Regions from separate parts of the Alteromonas sp. KS69 genome, predicted to be linked through region 2. Evidence: predicted binding sites of a transcription regulator. Region 2 holds the regulator's gene; each other region holds the start of a gene.
The links. Region 2 encodes sigma-54, which starts transcription at its own class of promoters, with help from an activator protein. Its sites were predicted from a motif close to GTTGGCACGNNNNTNGNNT; they were not measured.
Positions count from the first base shown of each region.

Region 1: a site for sigma-54 is predicted at 3,925-3,943, ahead of C7Y69_RS16315 (exopolysaccharide biosynthesis protein). Genes of this name have one in related genera too.
Region 3: a site for sigma-54 is predicted at 4,629-4,647, ahead of flgB (flagellar basal body rod protein FlgB). Genes of this name have one in related genera too.

Region 1 covers NZ_PYHU01000035.1:29,819-36,326, forward strand. The annotation lists gene maoP (DUF413 domain-containing protein) at 1-33, shown strand, start outside; gene C7Y69_RS16295 (PRC-barrel domain-containing protein) at 303-1,046, shown strand; gene C7Y69_RS16300 (ArsR/SmtB family transcription factor) at 1,117-1,452, opposite strand; gene C7Y69_RS16305 (rhodanese-like domain-containing protein) at 1,639-1,989, shown strand; gene C7Y69_RS16310 (LysR family transcriptional regulator) at 2,063-2,998, shown strand; gene C7Y69_RS16315 (exopolysaccharide biosynthesis protein) at 3,072-3,677, opposite strand; gene C7Y69_RS16320 (sigma-54-dependent transcriptional regulator) at 4,254-5,585, shown strand; gene C7Y69_RS16325 (hypothetical protein) at 5,604-5,828, shown strand; gene C7Y69_RS16330 (sensor histidine kinase) at 5,833-6,508, shown strand, end outside.
Region 2 covers NZ_PYHU01000010.1:166,823-173,330, forward strand. The annotation lists gene rapZ (RNase adapter RapZ) at 1-366, opposite strand, end outside; gene ptsN (PTS IIA-like nitrogen regulatory protein PtsN) at 405-848, opposite strand; gene hpf (ribosome hibernation promoting factor) at 857-1,144, opposite strand; gene C7Y69_RS09220 (RNA polymerase factor sigma-54) at 1,174-2,658, opposite strand; gene lptB (LPS export ABC transporter ATP-binding protein) at 2,734-3,459, opposite strand; gene lptA (lipopolysaccharide transport periplasmic protein LptA) at 3,462-4,025, opposite strand; gene lptC (LPS export ABC transporter periplasmic protein LptC) at 3,994-4,572, opposite strand; gene kdsC (3-deoxy-manno-octulosonate-8-phosphatase KdsC) at 4,569-5,135, opposite strand; gene C7Y69_RS09245 (KpsF/GutQ family sugar-phosphate isomerase) at 5,135-6,109, opposite strand; gene C7Y69_RS09250 (calcium/sodium antiporter) at 6,109-6,508, opposite strand, start outside.
Region 3 covers NZ_PYHU01000005.1:407,778-414,285, reverse strand. The annotation lists gene C7Y69_RS05195 (flagellar assembly protein FlgT) at 1-61, opposite strand, end outside; gene C7Y69_RS05190 (LPP20 family lipoprotein) at 417-869, shown strand; gene flgN (flagellar export chaperone FlgN) at 967-1,395, opposite strand; gene flgM (flagellar biosynthesis anti-sigma factor FlgM) at 1,406-1,738, opposite strand; gene flgA (flagellar basal body P-ring formation chaperone FlgA) at 1,842-2,564, opposite strand; gene C7Y69_RS05170 (chemotaxis protein CheV) at 2,773-3,702, shown strand; gene C7Y69_RS05165 (CheR family methyltransferase) at 3,717-4,547, shown strand; gene flgB (flagellar basal body rod protein FlgB) at 4,726-5,157, shown strand; gene flgC (flagellar basal body rod protein FlgC) at 5,160-5,582, shown strand; gene flgD (flagellar hook assembly protein FlgD) at 5,614-6,303, shown strand; gene flgE (flagellar hook protein FlgE) at 6,318-6,508, shown strand, end outside.

The DNA of each region.
Region 1 (6,508 bases), on a different contig from region 2:
GATTACAGTGACGAAGCATTTGACGTAGCGTAATTTTGCGTTCGATTTATGTATAACCAGCTCGGTGGAAATCGTGCTGGTTGCTTTTACTTGTGATATTTCCCTCGCTTTTCACCGCTTTGTTGATCCATATCTAGATTGCGCGCGAACAAATCTTTGCATATTTGTAATGTTCTAACAGATGGTTCTATATTAATAACTTAGCTTTGTGAAATTGCTATTTTACGCAAACCACGCTGTTGAGAAATAGTAGAACAATATCTAATGAATTACCCAAGCCTGAAGGCAAAGGAGGCGCAGCGATGATGGTGTCATATAAACAAATTAAACATTTTTCAATTCATGCTACCGATAAGGACATAGGCGGCGTACGAGATATACTTTTTGACGATAAAGATTTTGTCATTAGATATGTAGTTGCCGATACGAATACATGGCTTCCACTTAGCAGGAAAGTGGTGATATCACCTATTTCAATCACCCGATTGGATCAGGAAGAAGAAACCGTTGATGTTTCCATGACCTCAGACACGCTTAAAAATAGCCCATCTATTGACGAACACAAACCGGTTTCAAGAGAATTCGAAGAAACACTATTTCGTTACTTTGGCTATGGCTATTACTGGATTGGTCCTGGTGCGTGGGGCGATTTCGCTCACCCTAATCAGCTAGCGGATCCTGAGTTAGCCGCTATGGGTAAAGAAGAGTTAGACAATAAACCTGAAAATCACTTAAGAGCTTGCGGCGAGGTCAGTGGCTACGAAGTGGCAACCCAAGAAGATAACGTTGGGCACATTAGCGATTTTGTGTTTGATATTGAAAGCTGGCAAATTCAAATGCTAGTGGTAGATACAAACAACTGGCTACCTGGTGGTAAAAAGCTTGCAGTACTGCCCTCTGACATCAAGAATATTGATTGGTCTTCTCACAATGTCTCTGTCGACCTAACACATGAGGGTTTGATGGCTAGACCGGAAGTTGATCTTGATAAATTGGATGACGCTGCATATGTAGAGGCATTGGTGGCAAACGCTAAACTTGTCTAGTTAGGTCGAAAATCTATTTAAGCTTTGGTGATTTACCGTTTGTTACTGAGCTAGATTCTAGCAAACTTAATTAATCGTTCTGAGCGCAAAAGAACTTGTGGAGCAAGCCAATAGTTTGCTTCACTCTTTCATCGGCTAATCGATAATAAATGGTTTGTCCAGCTCGGCGTGTGGCTACCATTTTAGATTCTCTCAATAGCGCTAAATGCTGTGAAATTACTGGCTGAGAAACATCTACATGGTCCAACATTTGAGTAACAGATAACTCTTTGTCCATTAAAGAACACAACACCATTAAACGGGTCTTATTTGCCAACTGCTTAAGATAGAGCTCAGCTTCCATTGTATATTGAGCCATTTCGCTCATGTTCACAGATAAATCATCAACGGCTAAATTATCAGTCATAACAACTCACTTATAAAGTTACGTAAATAGGCCACCACTCGCCACCTTATACTAAAGTATACTACTATGGCGGCGAACGCCAAAACTCAATGTCATTTTTTTATAAAAATATAATGAAAGTAGGTGGTAGAAAATATAGCGCTTTCCTTATATAGTAAACTCATCATTAATTTTCAAGGTGCTTTAATGTTAATCGATATCACTACGAGACTTGCCAATATCCCCTTTCCCCTTCGTTGTATAACAGCTAAAGAAGCGATGCAGGAAATATCTTCTAATCATGGTTTATTACTTGATGTTCGTGAACCCGCAGAGGCAGCATCTAGCCCTGTAGAAGCAGCATTAAATATTCCTCGTGGCGTACTTGAGATGAAAGTTATCGAAAAATGTAAAGATGCCAAATTTCCAATCTATATTCATTGCGCTTCAGGCATTCGCGCCAAATTGGCTGCCGAACAGCTAATGAACATGGGGTATGAGAATGTGAGCGTGGTAACCTGTTCAATAGGCGATATTAAGCAAGCTACCGACGCATAAGCGCTGACAGCCTCTGGGAGCTTGTGGTATAACCCCTCTATACCGTGACAGAATAATCGATTAGAGCTAGCGGATGTTAAAATCTACATTAGAACAATGGCGCATGTTTAAGGCAGTGGTAGATGCTGGAGGCTTCAATCAAGCAGCCGCATTAGTGCACAAGAGCCAATCTAGTGTGCATCACGCGGTTCAAAAGTTAGAAAACGCCATTGGCGTTGTGTTGTTTGAAAACAGTGGGCGTAAAGTAAAGTTATCTCCTCAAGGGGAGTTAATGTATCGGCGAGCGGCGTTTGTATTAAATGAAGCGCAGAAATTAGAAGCGGTAGCGGCTAGTTTACAAGCAGGAACCGAAACCCTTCTTCGTATCGCCGTTGATATCATTTTCCCTTCCGATTTACTTTATAATGTATTAAGTAAAGTGTCTGAAGAATTTCCTCTGCTACGTATCGAGATTGAAGAAACTGTGTTGAGCGGCGCTAACTCCTTGCTTGATAGTGGCAATGTAGATATCGCGATATCTCCCTTCCCCTACCCCGGCGGATTCAGTGAAGATTTATGTGAAATAGACTTTGCTGCTGTAGCGCATGTTGATCATCCTCTGCACGCACTCGACCGTGCTTTAACACTAGAAGATTTAAAGTCACATCGTCAAATAGTGGTAAGAGATTCATCAGCTGAGCGTAAAGTTGATGCTGGTTGGCTTGGCGCCGAGCAACGCTGGACGGTTAGCCATATTAGAACGTCCGTAGATATGATTTCTCAAGGACTTGGATTTGCTTGGCTACCTATCGCTATTATTAAAAAAGAATTAGAAGAAGGGCTATTGCTGCCACTACCTCTTGATAGCAATGGCGGTTTACGCCGCGCAATGCTTTACCTCACATTTGAGGATGGCGACGGCCTGGGACCAGCAGCAAGAAGCTTTATCGGTGAACTTAGATATCAATCGATGCAGCTTCCTTCTGCTGATGGCATGCTTGAACAATGCGTAGAGTCTATACAAAGGTAACGTGAGCAGTAGTCATTTACTTATCGCTAAGCTCTACGTAGCACATTGATATAAAAATAAAAACTCAGCAGTCTTAGCCAATACCTAGCGCTATCTGTTGACCACCATATAAAAATCCAAATAAGGCGATAGATAGCCCAAATAGTGCTACAGCGCCGTCATCCGTTGCCATGCCAATAGCCATAATCAACACAGCAAACGCCGGTATTAATCCCATAAAGGGTACTAACTCTAGTGGCACCATCAACAAACCACACGCCGCACAACTTAGCGCTATAAGTGAACGGAACACAGGTTGGCGCATAAAAAACCAGCGCGGCATTAAGAAACGGTCAAATCGCACCGCCACTGGTTTCATTTTATTTACCAAAAATTCTATTCGCTCTGCGTCCATTTCAATTTTCATAATGGTAGCGGGAAGCCACGGATGACGTCGACCGAGTAAAATTTGCATTGCTATCAGTAAAATTGTCACACCGGTGATGGTGGGTACCCCAGGAATAGCCCCTATGGGCGTTGCCGCAATAAACGCTGGCAACGCTAACATGGGTCCAAATCCCCTTTTTTCCATTGCATTCCAGAATTCGGAAAACGCCATGACGTCGCCGGTGTCTTTAGGCTGCATTTTTCCCAACAACTCATAAAGTGTCATTGACCTTGCGCCAGTTTCCTTAAACATTTTCATTCCCTATTTATGGCTAAGACTAATGCCTTATTTCCATCGAAACCTATGCGTCTTGGGTGATAGCGAAGCGCAATACACTTTGGGTATTCCATCAAAAATTTCATTAACTCAGCAATATCACCGTGTACAACGCTTCTATTTTCCGCTTGTCCAACAGTGTAAATCTGAAATAAATTTTCAGAAGCATTCTCGTAAGCGGTGAATTTTCGCGTTCGGTTACAAAGCGACTATGCGGTAAATAATGCGATAACTGTGCCACTGAAGTTATTCATCGTTCAAATTTATGCTTTTGGGTAGCTATCGGCACAATATGTGCTTTATTAGCTAAAGATATGTCATTGTGCGGATTGTGTTTAGCTAGTCCTCTTTTACGAGATGCGAGGATCGCATTATGAGGTCAGCCCAGAGATATTGCTGCGCTTTTCAACCAAAGTTGAGTCTGAATGCGACAATGCCTACGTTTGAATGTAATAATGCACAAATAATTATAAAATCAGATCAATTTACCCACCCAGTGCGCTGAGATAAGCAATCAGGGAGTGATTGATAACTTAAAAAAGGGATATTCAAGTGTTAACTGTTTTGCTTGTAGATGATGATGCCGAGTTTACCGAGGTGGCCTGCACTATAATTGAGTTTCTTGGTCACGAAGTGCTAACTGCTGCCACATTAGGTGAAGCGCGTGACTGGTTAAAGAAAGAAACCTTCGATCACATATTACTTGATTTCATGTTGCCAGATGGCAGCGGTGCACACTTGTTCGATGAACTTAACGCGCTTCCTAAACGCCCACGTATTACCCTTATTACCGGACACCCATCGGTAAAAGGCGTCATTAAAGGTCTGTGCGGCCCCAATATTGATTACCTTGTTAAACCTATTCAACGTGAAGACATTGAAGCAGTATTAACAGGGAAACCTAAAGTCGCTGAAGATACCAGCGAAAAAATTGAAAAGCATTTCGATTTGCTTATTGGCGAATCTGCGCCAATGAGAGAACTCTATAAATTAATTGAAAGAGTGAGCAGAACAAGTGCCAACGTTATGCTACTGGGCGAAAGTGGTGTAGGTAAAGAGGTTGTTGCAGCCGCTATTCACCGCGCGTCACAAAGTGAAGGCCCTTACGTAGTGACTAACTGTGGTGCCTTTTCAAAAGAATTAATTGGTAGTGAACTATTTGGCCACGAAAAAGGTGCCTTTACTGGTGCAGTTGGCCGAAAAGAAGGTGTTTTCGAACAAGCTGAAGGCGGATGTTTATTCTTAGATGAAATCACCGAAATGCCTATCGATATGCAGCCAAACCTACTACGCGTATTGGAAAACAAAGTGGTTATCCGTGTTGGCGGTACTAAAACTATTCCGGTTAATTGCCGCGTAGTGTCAGCCACCAACCGAACCATGGAAGAGATAGCACAAAGCAAAGTGTTGCGTGAAGATATCTACTTCAGACTTGCTGTATTTCCAATCACCATACCTACGTTGCGCGAGCGCAAAGAAGATATTCCTTTATTAGCGAAAACCTTTATTGAAGAATTTAATAAAGACAACGGCTCTAAATTTAGCTGGCAAGAAAGTCAGCTGAATACATTACAAGCTTACGACTGGCCAGGTAACGTTCGTGAATTGCGCCACTTTGTCCATCGTGCAGCCATTATGAGCGACCCGACAAAACAAGTAATAGAGCTTCCTAAAACGATTGAGTCGCCTTTTGCTAAAAAACAAAGTACAGCGCCAGCACTTCAAGCGGGACGTACTATTGAAGATGTCGAGAAAGAACTTATTTACGCCACGCTTGAGAAGGTAAATGGGAATAAAACCATGGCCGCTGACATGCTCGGCATAAGCACCAAAACTTTATACAACCGACTTCACGCGTATGGCGATTTGGTCAAAGAAGACTAGTAAGGCAGGACAAAAGTTATGACTGAAGATGAGTTTGCCCGATTAAGCACTTATGTACACGATGCACGCAAACCACTAAATCGCATTTCTATGCAAGCTGAATTGGTAAAAATGGCGCTTAATGGCGAAGTTCCCGCCCAAAAAGCGATGGCAGCATTGGATAAGATAATAACCAGTGCTAAAGATTGCAGTGACTCCCTTTCTGAAATGACTTCAGATTTTGGCGACACATTATTGGATTGATGTAATGCTAAACAAAGTTTTTTCTTCGCTATACAGCTGGGTAATCATGGTGGTATTCGTGATTGCTATTATCACTGCGAATTCATTTTATGTGGTGCAAACCCTTGATGACTTATCAGCCTTAGAAGCGCGTCTATTTACCACTAGCCGCGTGATAAGCGCGGTGAACAAGTTGCACGTGGCCGTATTGCGCGCCGAATCAGGTCAACGTGGTTTCCTTCTTACTGAAGATGAAGCTTATCTGGAGGAGTACACACAGACACTGAATAACTTCACTGCCCTTGCCGATGAAGTTGAAGTGAGCGCGCTTGCGTCTGATTTGCCGGAACAATCAGAACGGATTGATAAGCTACTCGCCCTAACCCGCGTTAAAATTAACGGTATGGTACGTATTGTAGAGCTAGTTAGAGTGGGTGATTTAGATCAAGCCTTCACGTTGCTTGAAAGTGATAAAGGTCTTGATTTATACAACGACTTTGAAAACATGTTCGAACGCATTGATTCCTCAGAAAGAGATATTCAAGGTACGCATTTAGCCAGTTTGATGAAGCTAAGGCGTGACTCAGTGAATACGCTACTAATTTCATCAGGTACCACCCTGTTTCTTATTATCTCAATCTTCTTGTTGTTAAAAGCCAACATTCGAGAAAATGAGAAGCATAAAGATACCCTTGTAGACG
Region 2 (6,508 bases):
TAAGTCTGATTCGGCTTTTATCGATTCAGATAAAGATTTGTTGAGCTTAGCTAGCGGATGTAATCGGCGGGTTTCGCTGAAACGCTTCACCAGTACATCGTCACTCGCGTCGATGTACACAATGGTCATAGACCACGATGAGGGTAGGTAATCTAAGATCTCTACCAAGTCCGCTGGATTTTTGGGTAGGTTTCTTACATCGATACTTACCGCAACTTGGTCATATTCATCAACCACGGTATGGGTCAGAGTAGGGAGAAGGTTAACCGGAATATTATCTACGCAATAGTAACCTAAATCTTCAAGGGCACGTAGCGCAACTGATTTTCCTGAACCGGATCGACCACTGATAATAATCAGTTTCACCTGCATTTCTCCCTTTTAAAATATGGTGCAGTGCTTTTTTAGCTTAAAGCCGTAATGATGTCATCACTGGTGGAGGCCCGCCTAATGGCTTTCACCGTTTCTTTATCACTTAGCTTACCCGCCACGGTAGCGAGTGTTTGTAAGTGACCTTCTGTTTTCTCTTCTGGCACTAATAGGGCAAAGAATATATCTACGGGCTGATCGTCAAGCGCATCAAAATCGATGGCAGGGTTGCTGGTTACAATAATGGCGATAACGTGTTCTAAGCCCGGTAATCGACCGTGGGGCAGAGCAATACCATTGCCAATACCCGTACTCCCCATTCGTTCACGGGTTAGTAGACTATTTAATACACTAGCCTGATCGATGTCGGGATTATTTTTAGCAGCAATGTCGCTAATAATCTCTAGAATACGTTTTTTACTGTTACATTGAACCGCACACTCGGTGCGGTCCAAACTTACTATGGCTTGAATTTCCATACTAATATTTAGTGCTTTTTCAGCTTTTCCTTATGCTTGATAACTTGCCTGTCGAGTTTGTCGATCATGCTGTCTATCGCCGCATACATGTCTGTATTATGAGATGAAGCAAACACTTCTGCGCCGCTAAGGTGCATGGTGGCTTCGGCTTTTTGATTGAGTTTTTCGACGTTCAGGATGACATGCACATTAGATATGTGATCAAAGTGACGCTCTAGTTTGCTGAACTTAGTATCGACATAGCTACGCAAAGAATCAGTAATTTCGACATGATGACCGGTAAGGTTGATTTGCATATTTCGTCTTCCTTAAATTATCAAGGCCTTTAAATAAGGCTTTTGCGTTGGTTTGACGGCGGAATCGATAACGATTCCCGGTATTTTGCTATTGTTCGCCGGGCTACTTTAATGCCTTGTTCGGCCAACAATTGAGCAATCTTGCTATCGCTTAATGGCTTGCTGGGCGTTTCCGCTGCCACAAGCTTTTTAATTAGTGCGCGAATAGCGGTAGATGAACACTCACCACCAGATTCCGTTGCTACATGGCTAGAGAAGAAATATTTCAACTCGAAAATGCCACGAGGGGTATGCATATACTTTTGCGTGGTGACTCGTGAAATGGTGGATTCATGCATATCTACCATTTCTGCGACATCATTTAGCACCATTGGTTTCATCATTTCTGGGCCGTGCTCGAAAAAGCCCATTTGTTGCTGCACAATACAGTTTGCTACTTTCATCAAGGTGTCGTTTCTTGACTCAAGGCTTTTTATAAACCACTTGGCTTCTTGCATATGCGAGCGAATAAATTGCGAATCGCTGCTGTTTTTAGAGCGTCGGCTCATGGCAGCGTATTGTTGATTTACGCTTAATTTTGGCAAGCTGTCGGGATTAAGTTCTACTACCCAACGGCCATTCTTTTTGTTTACCGAAACATCAGGAATAACGTATTCGGGTTCTTTAGTAATTAATGCACTGCCAGGACGAGGATTCAACGTTTGCAATAAGCGCATGGCTTCACGAAGTTGATCTTCTTTCAAACGACTCTTGCGCATTAACGTACGGTAATCTTTGCTGCTCAGCAGGTCTGAGTACTCATTAATAAGCTGTCTGGCTTCGGTAAGCCATGGCGTATCGTCTGAGAACTGGCGAAGCTGCACGAGCAAACATTCTTGCGGTGTACGTGAACCTGAACCAATAGGGTCGAACATTTGAATACGTTTTAGTACACATTCAACTTCGTCCATTTCTACCAACTCTTCAACATCGTCAGAGTTTACCGATTCTAAAATCTGTTCAATGGGTACGTTAAGGTAACCAGATTCATCAATTGAGTCGATAATGGCGGTAGCAATGGCGCGGTCTGTATCTGAAAACGGGGTTAAGCGCATCTGCCAAAGCAAATGGTCTTGAATATTGTCGGTGGTTTCACCCTGAAACAATTGGTCGTCATCATTATTCGATGGGCCAGGAGCGGGGGCAGAAGAGGCCGAGTAATACTCATCCCATGTGCTGTCGATTGGCAACTCGTCGGGAAGATCGTTCTTTTCAAGCGCGTCACCAGCTTCTAATGAATCGCTAGAAGCAGTAGGAGCAGCTTCTACAGAAGGGTCGTCGCCGTCCATGTTGTTTTTCTCAACAGGGTGGTCATCACCGCCTTCTTCAACTTCTAAAAGAGGGTTTGAGTCAAGTGCTTCCTGAATCTCTTGTTGCAGGTCGAGCGTAGACAACTGCAGCAGCTTGATTGCCTGCTGCAACTGCGGTGTCATGGTAAGTTGTTGACTGAACTTTAGCTGTAAAGATGGTTTCATCTACGTCTTATTTTTAAACTCTTGTTGTGAATATACCCGTGCTTAAAACTGAAAATGACAATTCGGTTACAGTAACTATAGCCTGAATTGTTCTCCTAGGTATACATCCCTTACTTTCTGATTACTTAAAACTTGTTCTGCCGTCCCTTGCGCGATGAGTTCGCCTTGGCTCACAATATACGCTTTCTCACACACATCCAGTGTTTCTCTTACGTTGTGATCGGTGATGAGGATTCCAATTCCTCTGTCACGAAGATGTTGAATGATCTTCTTTATATCATTAACCGATATAGGATCAACACCAGCAAATGGCTCATCAAGCAAAATAAATTGCGGATCGGCTGCTAATGCTCGTGCGATTTCTACTCGGCGGCGTTCACCACCGGATAAACTCATACCCGTACTATTACGTATATGGTTGATATTAAATTCATCAAGTAGCGCATCGGCTTCTTGTTCTTGTTCTGATGAACTTAACCCTTTACGGGTTTGCAAGATAGCCATGATGTTCTCAAACACCGTCAATTTTCTAAAAATAGAGGCTTCTTGCGGCAAATACCCAATACCGCGGCGAGCACGTTCGTGCATGGGCTCGTGGGTTAATTCGCTGTCATCAATACTGATTTTGCCCTTATCTAGAGGAACTAAGCCAACAATCATGTAGAAGGTAGTCGTTTTACCGGCACCATTCGGGCCGAGTAATCCAACGATTTGCCCCGTCGATACTGATAAGCTTACATCGCGAACCACTTGACGTGCTTTATACGCCTTTGCAAGGCTCTGTGCGCTCAACGTTGCCATGATTAATTGTCGTCCGCCTTATCGTCTTCGTTATTCGATGACGCTTTACGTATTGCCTCAGGGGTAAATACGGTAGTGACTCTGCCACCTTCGCCGTCTTCGCCGCCTGTTGCAAGTAATTGTTCAGTGACCATGTCGAAGGTAATCTTGTCGCCTTGTACTTTACTGGTGTCTTGCTGTAGCTCAGCATTTCCTTGTAAAGAAATAGTTCGATTTACTACTTCATAGCGAATTTCATTGGCCTTCGCTGTGACAGGAGCACCGTCTTCAAGTTTTTGCGAATAGCTGGCTGGTTTGCCGCGAGCCACGAATATCTCTCGTCCATCACCTTCGCTGGCAATCACTTCAACTTCATCGGCATTTATCACCAAAGAACCTTGAGTAATCCGCACATCATCTTTAAACAATGAGGTTTTGTTTTTACCGTCAACGAATTGCGATTTCGAGTCAACTTTAATCGGTTTGTTAAAGTCGCTTTCAGCCGCTATAGCCACAGTAGCGAATAGGCTAACAGCGAGGCTGGTCGCTAATGCTTTAGTGGCTAGGCGAATAAATGGTTTGTACATGGTCTATTAACTCGTATTCCTGGGTACGCAAATTAGCGTTAAACCCATTGCTGTTAATCACATATTGTAAGCCACGTATTTCCACGGGCTGATCAGATGTCATTTGCTTAGTGTACAGGTTTATCTCTATAAACGCTGTGCGTATTGTTCTTACAAAGTCATCGACACTTTGGTTTTCAATAACGACATTATTTTCTAGCTGTATCAATTCGTTATTATACAAAGTGCCTTCTGTCGCGGTAACTTCCCACGGTGACTGTGCATCGTCGGTATACAATGTATATCTGGGCTTTTGGAATAAAACAAAGCCCAATTGGTCGTAATGTTCCATCGACGCTGCAAATACTTTGTGATTTAGCTGTCCTTCTTGATTATATAAGGTGGTCGTTAGGTTTTTGGCTTTATATGCAGGCTTTAATGCGTCCGGCCCTTGATCAGATTGCTGAGCAGGATCTTCGTCCATCCAAATAGGAATATACAGGGCGGATGCCAATATAAATAACACCGAAATACTTAAGCCTAATCGGTCAAAACCTAATACCTTCATACGCTAGCACCTTGAATTCCGTGTAGCTTGTCGTTTGCTTGAAGCAAGGTGTCACATATTTCGCGAACGGCCCCGAAGCCGCTGGGCAACGTGGTGATCCAATTCGCTTGCTGTGCAACCACAGGGTGGGCGTCTTTTACCGCAATTCTTACATTAGCGTGAGGATACATGCCCGTATCAGGCATATCGTCACCAACTACCGCCACATGTTCGGGCTTAAGTGATAAGCGAGCCATCAGTTCAGCAAGGGCGTCAGATTTATTTTCTTCACCCTGCACAATGTGTGCGACATTCAGCGCTTTCATTCTATTTTCCACAATGGCAGAGCGCCTGCCCGTAATGACCGCCACTGCCACACCTGAATTCACAAGCGCTTTAACACCATAGCCATCGCGGGTATGAAATGCTTTTAACTCTTCGCCAGCATTACCAAGGTAAATACGGCCATCTGAAAACACACCGTCCACATCACAGACTAATAATCGAACTTGTGTTAACGAGGAATACAACGCCGTTGGCATAGCGGTATAAAGTGTATTTACGGTTGTTTGGGTGTCGCGCATTATAAAACTCCCGCTTTAAGTAGCATGTGCATATTGAATGCGCCTACAGGCTTGCGGGCTTCATCCGTTACCATAAGCGCACTTATCTTATGAGTTTCCATTACATTTAGCGCTTCTACGGCGAGTTGTTCAGGCGTTGTTGTTTTACCGCCTTTAGTCATCACCTGCGTAACCGTGGCAGTATGCAAGTCTATGCGGGCATCTAAAATACGACGTAAATCACCATCGGTGAAAATTCCAATTAAAACGCCATCGCTATCGATAACACCGGTCATACCCAGCCCCTTTTTGGATATCTCCAATAGTGCTTCGGCAACCAAGGCGTTTTCGTCTACCAAGGGTAATTCGCTACCAGTTAGCATGATGTCACTCACTTTCAGCAGTAATTTTCTGCCTAAGCTGCCACCCGGGTGAGAAAGCGCAAAGTCGTCAGAGGTAAAACCTTTACGATCAAGTAGGGCCACGGCAAGGGCGTCACCCATTACCAAGGTAGCGGTGGTACTAGAGGTAGGTGCTAAGCCTAAAGAACACGCTTCTTTTTCTACACTGATATTCAACACCACGTCTGCGTGCTGTCCTAATGAACTGGTTACGCTGTTGGTCATTGCTATAACAGGCACATTTAACCGCTTCACAATGGGCAGTAAATTGACTAGCTCTGCGGTTTCACCAGAATTAGAAATAGCGAGTAGCACATCACCTTTACTCAGCATGCCTAAGTCGCCATGGTTGGCTTCACCTGGGTGCATGAAAAACGAAGGTGTTCCGGTACTGGCAAGCGTTGCTGCTATCTTATGCCCGATATGCCCAGATTTACCCATTCCACACACGACAACTTTGCCCACACAGTTTTGTAATAAATTACATGCGGTAACAAAATCATCGTTCATACGCGATGAAAGCGCTGAAATTGCCTGCGCTTCAATCTCTATAACGCGCTTGGCTGAAGTGATGAAGCTATTTTCTTGTGACATTACGCAAAAAGCCAAAATTGATAACCAATAAAGCAAGCAATCAATAAGCCGCCATTTCTTCGGCTTATTCGTCGATTACCCATTAAGGTGAAACTAAACAAAAATAGCAATAGGGTTAACCCGAGTACAACGAACATATCGCGGTTATACACATCGGGGTCTAATGTGCCAGGCGCTATTAGGCCAGGCATGCCTAATACAGCAAGCAAGTTAAAAATATTAGAACCAATAATATTGCCTAACGCTAAATCATCTTCCCCTTTAAGCACGCCAGCAATGCTGGCAGCCAGTTCGGGTAAACTTGTGCCCAACGCAATAATGGTCAGGCCGATAACTAAATCTGACATGCCTAGGTATTGGGCTATTTCTACTGCTGAACCCACTAAGAAGTGTGCACTT
Region 3 (6,508 bases), on a different contig from region 2:
CTTCATACCAAGCGGCATGGCTTTGCCCTGTTGACACTAAAGCAAGGCAAAACAGCGCCATAAAAAAGGCGACCTTGGCGTATCTAGCTTGATATCTTCTTTTCACAGAAGACACGCTAGTTAACGTTAGTTTAGCGAATGTTTGTATGCCAAGCACAGTCTTGTCCTTTTGTTGCAGTGCGATAAGAGGGCACTACATCAGTTAATTTAAGTCAGTATTCTTTTGTATCAGATTCTTTAATCGGTTTTTTTCGACTTTATGTCAATTTTTGCTCCAACTTATAATAAGCGAAATAGATGCCAATGTTTCAAATTTAAAATTTAGGCGTAAACATTGCTTATCCACTAATAGAAAAATTGAGAATGAGGTTTCTCTAATGGTGTTTTTTGAAAAATTGATTCGTAGCCGAGCATGGATGACGATGGCTTTATTTGCTGCACTAACAGGTTTATCAGGATGTAGTCTATTTGTAGACAAACATGTGGAGTGGGAGACGGTTGAGCCAGACAGTTACCCTGTGCTAAGTGCCGTTGGATATGCCCCAATTATGTCGCAACGGGGTGAAAGCGAAACCGTGAAAACCTTGATGGCAATTAAAGCATCAAAACTAGAGGCTTACAGAGAACTTGCAGAGCAGGTGTACGGACAGCGTATTGAAGGTAATCAATCACTGTCTAGCCTTGTGGTGGATAATGAAACCTTGCGGGCTTCTGTAGAGGGCGTTATTAGAGGGGCTAGGGTAATAAAAAGTTACCCCGTGGGTGAAGACACCTATGCCACCGAACTTGAGCTAGATATGCATCGCGTGTACGACATTTATTTGACGACAGCGAAGCCACAAAGAATAAAAGACATCAAATACTATTAAGTATTTCGATGTATGGCTAAATAGCACCCACAAAAAAGCGCGTATTAAACGCGCTTTTTTGTGCTTTTATTGGGGCTTTCGGTAACGAGTGCATTACTTAGGCGCTAATACCTGAACCTAAACGGCCTGCATTTGGCTTACCTTTCTTATCGTAGGTTAACGACTCTTTAGCGCGAACTTCCAACATCAGATTCCGTAAGTGTGTGAGGCGAAGCTGTCCTTGCTCTACGGCTTTCTGATTGATTTGGGTTTTATACTTACAGTCTTCTAACAGACTTTTCGCATTATCCATTAACCCTTGTTCATCTGCACTAATCGTTTCGTCTGTAGTTTGGCGATATAACGCCTCGACTTTTTGGTCCGTAGATTGAATAGACTCTAGTAATTTAGACTTATCTTCTAAAAGACTCATCAAGGTTTCTGCATCTCGTGAGCTAATTAAATGTAATTCTTTTTCCAGCATCAAGCACAGGCCCTCTAAGTTAGTGACCTGTTGTGATAACGCTGAATAAAGATGACTAGTCATAGAAACCTAATTATTTTTGGCCAAAAATCTCACCCTCAAGCTTAGCGATTTTATTCGCTAACACTTCAGGGTTAACTTTGTATTCACCACTTGATATCGCTTTTTTAAGACGATCGACTTTTTCCTGATTTACAGGCGCTTCAGAACCTTTCTTCTGAACTTGATTCAACTGCTGTGCAGACTGAGTCAAGGATACTGAATCTTGTCGTGGTGCTTGAGCAACAGATGCATTGTTAGACGTCGCTTGTTGCTGTTGCGACTGCTGTGCCTGATTCTGTTGCGAAATTTTTGTATTATCAACGGGTGTTTTGGGTAACCCATTGTTTACATTGTTAATTGCCATAATATTTCTCCACTACCTTTTCGCCTCTGTACAAGTTATCGGCACAAACCTTCTTTTCTTTAGGTTTTTATACAACGAAAACGTAGTTTTTTAGCACGCTGAACTACAAGTGTACCACGACTTCTTGAGCGCTGGCGACTTCCGCTATCACGGGCTTTTGGCTACTGGCATTGAGCACCTTTATGGTATCGCCAATAACACCATCTTGTTGTGCTATTCCAGATGTTTTAACCGCCATCCCACCCAATGATGCACGAATGGTAATTCTATCGCCCTTGCACACAAAGCATAGCATATTTGATTGCACAGCTTGGCCATCAACAATTCGACGTTTCATTCGAGCGCCAATCAATGCATCTACATCAGTAAATGCACTGTATCGAAGACGCTTTATATCCACCGATGCCAACGTCAGATTAGATGCAGAAAGCACAGTGCCAGGGCTAACCGCGCCAGAAGTAACCACAATTTCTTTCGTTCTGGTCACTTGGGCGCTGGTAAACAAGTACCAGTCATTATTTGTGCAACTTACCCGTACCGAAACATACGATTGGTTCAAAGATTCATCAGACGCGTGAAATTGAAATCCGGTTGGACACTGAGGAATATTAATTCTTTCGTCTACTTCAGCAATGCTCACAGCAATATCGGTGTTTTCATCGTGTATACTAAGCGCCGACAGCAGGTATTCTTCTGCGCCCTTATTCACTACATCGTGCATTGTTTCAGCGTAACTGTAAGGCGCTAAAGCAACGGTCACCACAACAGTGAAAAGTGGCAGACGAACTCCTGTAAGCCAAGATTTTACGTTTTTTAAATTTTTCATAGTCACTTTTCGTGTTCACTTACTGAGTTATTGTCTATGCTTATAAGACAAATTAGGTTGAGACAATAACTTGCGTACGTCCGTGATTAAGTTGTACATGCAGCGAAACCGTCATTTTTCTGTCGTTTGACCTGCATACATTTAGTGATATTGTCTATTCTCTTTAGTGAAGGCAATGATCATGCCCAGTATTAAAAAGAGGTGAGATATGTCGGGAATTTTAGACTCGGTTAACCAACGAACCCAATTAGTTGGTCAAAACCGTCTTGAGTTATTGTTGTTCAGGCTTAATGGCCGTCAACGCTTTGGTATCAACGTGTTTAAAGTACGTGAAGTGCTCCAGTGTCCACCACTGACTTCAATGCCAAAGTTGAACTCGTTAGTTCGCGGAGTAGCACATATTCGTGGGCAAACTATTTCTGTCATCGATTTAAGCATGGCGACGGGTGGCAAGCGTATTGAAGATTTATCAAATGCGTTTATCGTTATTGCTGAATACAACCGTTCTGTACAAGGCTTTTTAGTGGGCGCTGTTGAGCGCATCATTAATACCAACTGGGATGCCATCATGCCGCCTCCCCAAGGGACAGGCCGAGCAAGTTACTTAACCGCTGTTACTGAAGTAGAAAACGAATTAATTGAAATTCTCGACGTAGAAAAAATCCTCAATGAAATTTCACCGCTAAATGCAGAAGTAAGCGCAGATGTTGCCGAAGGGCTAACTACGGAAGGTAAGGAAGATAAAATTATCTTCATTGCTGATGATTCAGCTGTGGCAAGAAATCAAGTTAAAAAAGCGCTAACCTCACTTGGGTTAGAAATTGAGCTGGCAAAGAATGGTTTAGAAGCGTTAAACCGCTTGAAGGAAATCGCTGAAGAATATGGTGATATTACCAAGCGAATTGGGGTGCTAGTGTCTGACATAGAAATGCCAGAGATGGACGGTTACACCCTTACGGCGGAAATTAAAAATACACCAGAACTTCAAAAGCTTCATGTTGTACTTCACACATCTTTAAGTGGCGTATTCAATCAAGCCATGGTTCAGAAAGTGGGAGCGGACGACTTTATTGCGAAATTTCACCCCGATGAACTAGCAACAGCAGTTCAGAAGTGGTTAATGACGGATTGTGAATAACGGAGCGGTAGGGGTTGGATAATAAAAGTGTGTCGCCGGCAAGCTATGAAAAGTTTCGGCACTTCCTCGAGAAACAATGTGGAATAGTACTCGGGGAAAACAAGCAATACCTTGTAAGAAGCAGGCTTGCGTCGTTGTTATATAAGCATGACTATGACAGTACTGATGCGCTTATTGATGTAGTAGTAAAAGGTTACGATCGTAACCTTTTACAAAGCGTCATTGATGCGATGACCACAAACGAAACGTTGTGGTTTAGAGATACTTATCCGTTTGAGTTGCTACAACGCGATTTACTTCCTCAACTTGCAACGAAAAATCAAAAGCTAAGAATTTGGAGTGCAGCTTGTTCGTCTGGACAAGAGCCTTATTCTATTGCTATGTCGATATTAGAGTTTCAAAAACAGCGACCCGGATTGCTTAGGCAAGGGGTTGAAATTATAGCCACTGACCTTTCTTCTGAAATGCTCAGCAAGTGTAGCCAAGGGCTATACGATGAACTTTCGCTTGCTAGAGGGTTATCGCCACAACGTAGGGCTATGTTTTTCCAACCTCATGAAAGTGGGCAGATGCAGGTTAAGCCAGAAGTGCGCAACATGGTTTCATTCAGAAGTTTGAATTTGTTAACTTCCTATGCAGCACTTGGCCGCTTCGACATCGTTTTTTGCCGCAATGTGCTGATTTATTTTTCGGCAGATGTGAAACAAAAGATACTGCAACAAATTGCCGGACAGCTGCAACCTGCCGGTGTCCTTTTCCTTGGCGCGTCTGAATCTATCAGTGCGGCAAGCGATACGTATGCCATGATTAAATGTAATCCTGGCTTGTACTATCAAAAGAAATAAATACCTAAAATACTGAATTTATTAAAATATTTAAATTCCCCTCTATTTCTTTTCTCATTTTTATACAGTGCCAATCTTCAGGTTGGCATCTGCCTTGCTAGTAAAATCCTATAACAGATAATTCGTCATTATTTACTGATGGCGTATTTCCGGAATTTCGCAGCGAGGAGTTTTCAATATGGCCATAAATCTCGACAAGTTAGTCGGGTTTCATCAGTCGGCGTTAGCAATACGCACCGACAGGATGGAAGTCATCTCTGGAAACCTAGCGAACGCCAATACCCCTGGTTATAAGGCGAAAGACATCGACTTTAATAAAGCGATGGAGTCAGCCATGAGCGCCCAAGATGGGCAGCACAAATTGGGCGGTGGAAGCTTAGTAAGAACTCACGATAAACACATAGGTGGCGATGTATCGTCGGTTGCATCAAATTTTGAAATGCAATACCGCATACCCACTCAACCGGATACCGGAGACGGCAATACGGTTGAAGTACAGGCAGAACGTAACCGCTTTTTAGATAACGGTTTACGTTACCAAGCCACACTTGAGTTTATTAACGGTAAAGTTAAAGGTATGAAAAAAGCCCTTAGTTCTGGAGGCCAGTAATCATGAGCTTATTTAATGTGATGTCAATTTCCAGTACCGGTATGGAAGCTGAAAATGTTCGTTTAAACACCACCGCTAGTAACATTGCTAACGCGAATTCGGTAAGCAGTAGTTATGACGAAACGTATCGTGCAAGACACCCAGTGTTTGCCGCTGAGTTGCAGCGCGCCATGGGCGACCAAAGCAAGGGTGTGGGTGTTGAAGTTAAGGGAATTGTAGAAAGCGATGCGCCATTGCAAGTGGAGTATGCTCCGCATAACCCAATGGCTGACGAAGAGGGTTATATCTATAAGCCTAACGTCAACATCGTGGAAGAAATGGCAAATATGATGTCGGCATCAAAAGCCTATGAAACCAACGTTCAGGTTGCAGATACCACGAAAAAGATATTTCGTCGGGTTCTGCAGCTAGGGCAAGGGCAATAAGTTGCCGCGTAGGTAATGTGAGGAAAATACTGTGACCACAATTAACAACACTACTGGCCTGAACAACGAACTCTACTGGCAAGAAGAGACGGTTCCGGTTGTCGATGGAACAGAGCAACAGCTTTCGCAAGAAGACTTTTTTGCCATGTTAACCGAGCAATTAGCGAATCAGGATCCTACTAAACCCGTAGATAACGATCAGATGGTGGCGCAAATGACGTCATTCACTATGGCTGATGGTATTTCTCAGTTGAATGATAAATTTGAGTCATTCGCCGCCTCGATGACATCTAACCAGGCATTACAAGCATCTAGCTTGATAGGTCAGAACGTATTGGTGCAGGGCAACGTAGGGCACATGTCTAGCGACGCTGCAGGCGTATCGGGTGTTGTGGTCAATGAGCAAAGTGTACAAAACATGACGATCACTGTTGAAAATCAATACGGTGAAGTGATTAAGACCATTGATGCTGGCACACAAGCCGCTGGCAACATTCAATTTGAATGGGATGGCAAGGATACTCAAGGCAACGATATGCCAGCGGGTGACTACGTAATTAGCGCTACAGGCGAATTAAACGGTGAAGGCGTTCAATTGAATACTGCCATTAACCGTCATGTAGGAAGTGTTAGTTTGGCCGGCAGTGGTCAGGGCGTAATTTTAAATTTAGATGGCGAAGTCAGCATTAGTCTTGATGACGTTATTCAAATCGGCAGTTAGCAGGAGAAAGAAGCATGTCTTTTAATATTGCACTAAGTGGCGTAGCTGCCGCACAAAAAGATTTAGATGTAACCGCGAATAACATCGCAAACGTAAATACGGTTGGCTTTAAAGAGTCTCGCGCTGAATTCGGCGACGTGTACGCCACATCACTATTGGCTGGAAGTAAAACCAAAGTGGGCGACGGTGTTTTGACACAAGATGT